2 linked regions of the Psychrobacter arcticus 273-4 genome follow. The protein of the gene in region 1 interacts with the protein of each later gene in a pairwise test. Links are inferred from orthologs where the notes say so. Each region holds a gene or a part of one and is shown on either strand. Other genes may lie near its edges. The genes, in order: secD and pheT.

Region 1 (3,256 bases):
GGAAACCAAATAAAGCAAAGACACCGATGGTAACGATAGCATCATGGAACAAGGACAATACCGCGCCAAGCGCCAGTTTGAACTGGAAGCGCAGGGCGACATATCCAAGCATACATGCTAGTGCGAGCACAATCGACATGACTGAGCTTAAGTAAACCTCATTACCCACTTGACTACCGATAATATTAACATTGCTGATTTCAACATTGTTATTAGGTAGCGCTAAAGCTTCGCTCAGGCTGGTGTTAAGACCATCGATGTTATCAGATTGAGGTGGTAAGCGTATTAGCAGCTCTTGCGAGGTGCCTAGATATTGCACGACTGCATCATCAAAGCCATTATCTGCTAACGCATTGACCACATCACCCTGCTCGACAGATTGCTCATAGCGCACATCTGCTGACACGCCGCCGGTAAAATCGAGACCAAGGTTTAAGCCATTGACTGCAATCGCAATAATACTACCAATCACCAAAATGATTGATAAAATTCCCATTGGCTTTTCTATCTTCATAAAAGGGATAATACGCTGATCACCGACGGCTTTGATACCGCCTTCGGCATAGGCAGCTGCATCATCAGCGGCGTCACCTAGTGCCAAGTTGGGATCGATAGCAGTAGTCGCGAGTACTTGACTGCCTGTATCAGCGCCTTTGCCACTACGCTTAGTTTTACCAGCTGATTTCTTAGCAGTGGCGTTATTGGTTTGGGTATTACTACCTTTGCCATCACGACGCGGTTTTTTACGGCGACGCGTGCTTGCTTCACTATTTGAGCCGTTCGGTTCAGGATTGTTCTGTTGTTCTAGAGGGTTGTTATTATCGATTGCCATAGTTTTCTCCTAACCGATGCTCAGACGTTTGATAGATTTACGCTTACCATAAGCAATTTGTATCAGTGCACGGGTTACCAAAATTGCAGTAAACAGCGAGCTGACGATACCAATTGCTAAAGTAATCGCAAAGCCTTTAATCGGACCCGTACCAATCGAAAATAAGATAAAAGCGACGAGTAATGTTGTGATATTGGCATCGAAAATACTACTATAAGCACGATCAAAACCTGCTACGATAGCCGATTTCGGTCTCACTCCATTAGCCAGCTCTTCACGGATACGCTCAAAAATTAGGACGTTGGCATCGACCGCCATACCAATGGTTAATACAATACCAGCGATACCAGGTAGCGTCAGTGATGAGCCTAAGATGGACATAATAGAGATGATGATAATAACGTTCACTGCTAGAGCAATATTGGCAATCACACCAAACAGGCGATAGAAGATAATCATAAACGCAAAGACTAATAAATAACCTACCTGCGTAGAGAATAATCCTTTATCGATATTTTCCTGACCCAGTGATGGACCAATGGTGCGCTCTTCAACAAAATACATCGGTGCCGCTAATGCGCCTGAGCGTAGTAACAGCGCAAGCTCAGCAGCTTCAGCACTACTATCAAGACCGGTAATACGGAATGATGAGCCAAGGACTGCTTGGATATTGGCACGGTTAATGACTTTTGTTTCAGCATAAGGCGTCCGTACTTCGACGGTCTCGCCAGTGGCTGAGTCTTCTTTATAAGTGACTCTTTGCTTGTTTTCAATGAACACTACAGCCATTTGTTTGCCAACTGCGGTACGGGTAGCATTTTGCATCAGTTTGCCACCAGCGTTGTCTAAGGTGATACTAACCTCAGGTGAGCCACTTTCATCAATGCCTGTCTGAGCATTGGTGACTTTATCACCAGTGACGATCGCTTGACGCTCTAGCAATACGGGCGGACCATCAAGCGTTTCAAATGGGAAAGCTTCAGTGCCGGCAGGGGGTATACCGCCCGTATAATTTTCGGCACCTTCAGCGACCATACGGAACTCAAGGTTGGCTGTACGACCAAGGACACGTTTTGCCTCAGCCGTATCTTGTACACCTGGCAGCTCAACGACGATACGGCTAGCACCTTGTGATTGTACCAAGGCTTCTGTTACCCCAAGTTCAGCAATACGATTGCGTAGGGTATTCAGGTTCTGATTGACCGCATAGCTATTGATTTCATCTAAAGTGGCATCGTTATACGCCAAAATTAGCGCAGGACCTTGCTCATCGATAGAAGATTGCAGCGTAAAAGTATTACCTATTGAGCTTTGCAACACGTTTTGTGCACGGTTACGATTGTCTGTATCAGAAAAATGCAATACCACAGTGCGCTTGTCGTTTTTGATACCTTTAACAGCAATACGCTCAGCTCTTAGATCTCGTCGAATATCACGACTGGCACTGGTCAGACGTTGTTCGAGTGCCTTATCCATGTCAACTTCTAACACAAAACGGACACCACCACGCAAATCAAGACCAAGTTTCATGGGCTTTGCGCCGATATCACGCAACCATTGCGGCGTTGTCTGCGCTAAGTTCAGTGCGACCACATAGTTATCGCCCAAGTTCTTTCTCAATACTTCCTGAGCCTTGAGCTGATCGACTGGGTTATCAAGACGTACTAATGCACTGTTGCCTTTAAACGTACCATCATGGTAGTTCAAGCCAGCTTCTTTCAACAAATCTTGCGACTGAGTCAAGATGCCATCAGACAACTGTGTGCCTGCTGCGGCACTGGTAATCTGTACGGCAGGTTCGTCAGGATATAAGTTAGGAGCAGCGTATAGACCGGCAATGATTAGTACGACGGTGATGAGTAGGTATTTCCAAGCGGGATATTGCATAATCACTTCTTTAAGTTGATAAACTACTGGCGACGCAGGCCACAAGTTAGCAGATGGGAAGTTAGCGATAACAATGGTGAGGTACTTATTCAGCCGCTATAGCAGCCATGATAGTGCACCACTGTGATCATCCGCGATGATATAGTCAGTTCAGAATAAAAGAACTACAAATAGAGCTGCGTTTTGCTGGGATAAATTTTCTTCGCTTACTATGCACTCTAGCGGCATCGAAAAATTCATCGCAGCAGCACTGTATTCTTTTTTAAAATGTACGAACCATAGTAAAGCATCAAACGAAAAATGACCGTAAATAATGTACGGTCATTTTATAATCATTACAACTATTAATTGATACTGAAATAGTAATGGTAAGTCATTATCCGACAAGCCATTATTCCAGTGATCAATGGTCACAATTATGAGTAACGATTAAACGCTTTCGATAGTACCAGCCGGCAATACTGAAATAACAGAAGCACGTTGTACCTTGATATCTGTATTATTATTTAAGCTTACAACCGCATAATCGCCTTCCAA
Region 2 (3,389 bases), 920 kb from region 1 along the record:
TAAAAAAGTGATGGCTATGACAGTCGATTTAACAGACAACTGCGAACCATCACTTTTCAATCCTACTCACTACTATTATTGATCAAATAGGCGCTCATCGACCTGTTGACGGAATTTCTGTCCTGTTTTAAAGGTCACAACGCGGCGTGCTGATACCGCAACGGGCTCCCCTGTCTTAGGATTACGACCTGGGCGGCTATTTTTGTCTTTTAGCTCAAAGTTGCCAAAGCCTGAAAGCTTGACCTCTTTGCCATCAATCAAACTCTCTGACAATTCGTCAAAAAAATTCTCCACCAAACAGCGACCCTCTTGGCGTGTTAGGTTTAGGTGACTCATCAAATGCTCAATCATGTCAGATTTGGTTAAGGTGCTCACAGTACGACTCCTATGCTATGTCGTGATGTCGAATATCATGGTTTAGCGGTATGAGAATTAATGTTAGCTATTATAAAGGTTTTTGTACGTCTTTTTAATAAAGCCTGCATTAAAATCCTTTATTAATAACCACTTAACTTACTCTATGAATAAAATCTTCTATCAGGTAATAATTTTTATAAATAGCAAAAATCCATAGCCTCCTTTATATTGAGGCTATAGAGTATCTGTCTATTATGATTAGAGGTTAGCTGTCGCGCAGCTGTGCTGAATGCTCAACCGTTAATGCTTGTACCACTTTATCAGTGGCAGTTTTTACAGCATCATCCGATAAGGTTTGCGTTTTATCTTGCCATATTAATGCAAAGGCTAATGAACGTTGACCTGCTGGCACTTTTTCGCCTTGATATACATCAAACAACCAAAGATCAGTCAAGAGTGTACCTGATGCCTTGCGTATGGTTGACTCTAGCGTTTGAAGGCTGATGTCGCTGTCTACTAATATAGCAATATCGCGGCGCACTTGCGGGAACTTACTTGGGGTGGTGATGGCATGCTGTTCACGAGCAAGCGTCAGCAATGGTGCCAGTGACAACTGTGCAACCCAAGTGGTTGTCAGATCTAACTGTTTGGCAGTATTCGGATGTAATTGTCCAAGCCAGCCGACATACTGATCATCGATATATAGCTTAGCGCTTTGTCCAGGGTGCAAGAAAGCAAGCTGACTACGCTCATAGCGGATACGCGCATTATCGATTTTCGCTGGTAATAACTGCTCAATATCATGCTTGAGATCATAAAAGTCTAACGCACGGTTTTGATAAGCTTGCTCATCCCAAACGTCACCAACTGCTACTATAGCAATACTTGGCGTTTGTACTAAATCACTCACACTATGACCGACAAAACTTAAACCGGTCTCAAAAAAACGCACGCGTGATTGCTGGCGATTTAAGTTGTATTGTACGCAAGGCAATAAGCTTGATAATAATGTACGGCGCATCACCGCCAAGTCGCTAGAGATAGGATTGGCTAATGCTAATACCTCACCTAATGCTTTATCATCAAGCAAGGCTTCTAATTTGGCATCACTAAAACTAAAGCTAATCGCTTCCATATAGCCGTTATCAACCAAAGCAAGCTTCATCTCATGCGTCAAATCTGCGGTATCGTCATAGTCCATGCTGACTTGCAAATGTGGCAATATGCTTGGGATGTTGTCATAGCCATAGATACGAGCAATCTCTTCGATGAGGTCTTCTTTAATACTCATGTCGAAGCGATACGATGGCGGCGTGCAAATAAGGCTATCTGCTTGCTGCTCTACTTTAAACCCTAATTGGGTCAAAATACGCACCATAACTACTGGCTCAATTTCAATACCAATGACGTCACGAACCTTTGTAATCGGCAATGTAATAGGCGCACGAGCAGGTAAATGATCGCTATTCTCCATTGCGACGATTTGTCCCGCTTGGCTACCTGTGACGCTAGTAATCAAATCAACTGCACGCGCTAAAGCAAGCGCTGGCAACTCAAAATCAACACCTCTCTCAAAACGTTGTGAGGCATCGGTATGCAAACCAAAACGGCGTGCGCGCGCAGCAATTGCTAATGGATTAAAAAAAGCACTCTCCAACACAATATTGGTCGTGCTATCAGTCACACTGCTACGCTGACCACCCATGATACCCGCTAGAGCAAGTGCGCCTTTATCATCAGCAATCACCAATTCATCACCCGTTAAGCTGATGGTTTGCTCATTCAGTAAAGTAATGGTTTCTTCAGGCTGTGCCAAACGCACCACGATATCCCCGACGATAGTATCGGCATCAAACGCATGTAACGGTTGACCCAATTCCATCAAGACATAGTTGGTCACATCAACCAAAAAGTTGTGCGAACGTAGTCCTGACTGCACTAGTGCATCTTGCATCCATTTTGGCGTATCGATAGTACGATCAATATTGCTTATCGACTGTAAAAAGTAGCGTGGACAAGCTTCAACCGCACTGACGGTCACAGCTGGCATCGCTTCGTTGTGAATAACTTGATTGTTGTCAGGGATATTTGGCATTTGTAACGGCAAATCATTAATCACTGATATCTCGCGCGCAATACCACGTACGCTAAAGCAATCACCGCGATTTGGGGTGATGGAGATATCCAATATTTGATTGTCTAAACCCAAATATTCACGGATATCGGTACCAATCGGTGCATCAGTAGGTAGCTCAAGCAGACCATCAATGTTATCGGTTAAATCAATTTCAGATGCGCCGCAGAGCATACCGTTAGAGTCGACACCGCGTAGGTTACCATTTTTAATTTTAAAGCCCGTACCATCATCAGAAGGTAAAACGGCACCAACGGTAGCAACAGGTACTTTCATACCAACAGTAACGTTGGGCGCGCCGCAAACGATTTGTAATGGCTCAACTGCACCAATATTGACCTGCGTCACGCGCAATTTATCCGCATCTGGATGCTGCTCGACGCTAATTACTTCGCCGACGACCACACCGCTAAAGGCACGGGCAACCGCAAAGCGATCGTCGATCTCAAGCCCTGCCATCGTTAGTTGGTCTGCCAATTGTTCACTGCTATTGTTGGGATTTACCCATTGACGTAGCCACTGTTCGCTAATTTTCATAAATATCTCGGATCAAAATTTTGGAGTAAAGGTAGACGTATTATTATTAAAAATAAAATCTAGCCAAACTGTTTTAAGAAGCGTACGTCATTTTGGAAAAACAGGCGCAAATCATCGATACCGTAATATAGCATCGCAAAACGCTCAATCCCCATTCCAAAGGCGAAGCCGGTATATTTTTCGGCATCAATACCGCAGTTGGTAAGCACCTGTGGATGCACCATACCGCAGCCCATGACCTCAAGCCATTTGCCATTATCATCTAAGATATCTACTTCGGCTGATGGCTCAGTGAATGGGAAGAATGATGGACGGAAACGAACGGTCAGCTCTTTGGCAAAAAACGCTTCCAAAAACTCAC

Evidence for each region.
Region 2: the proteins of secD (region 1) and pheT interact in binary tests that used the Escherichia coli proteins (3 or more experiments, as listed by UniProt). The link is inferred for Psychrobacter arcticus 273-4 from one-to-one orthologs.

What each region holds. Positions count from the first base shown.
Region 1 is NC_007204.1:1,538,178-1,541,433, reverse strand. Bases 281-3,201 are described here. They hold secD (protein translocase subunit SecD), read right to left. Parts: upstream 2,720-3,201; coding sequence 842-2,719; downstream 281-841. Other genes in these bases: yajC (preprotein translocase subunit YajC), read right to left, coding at 3,149-3,201; secF (protein translocase subunit SecF), read right to left, coding at 281-832. Also shown: more of secF, read right to left, coding at 1-280; more of yajC, read right to left, coding at 3,202-3,256. UniProt on the Escherichia coli protein: Part of the Sec protein translocase complex. Interacts with the SecYEG preprotein conducting channel. SecDF uses the proton motive force (PMF) to complete protein translocation after the ATP-dependent function of SecA.
Region 2 is NC_007204.1:2,460,379-2,463,767, forward strand. The notes cover bases 326-3,379. They hold pheT (phenylalanine--tRNA ligase subunit beta), read right to left. Parts: upstream 3,029-3,379; coding sequence 623-3,028; downstream 326-622. Other genes in these bases: PSYC_RS10330 (integration host factor subunit alpha), read right to left, coding at 326-375; pheS (phenylalanine--tRNA ligase subunit alpha), read right to left, coding at 3,088-3,379. Outside these bases: more of PSYC_RS10330, read right to left, coding at 76-325; more of pheS, read right to left, coding at 3,380-3,389.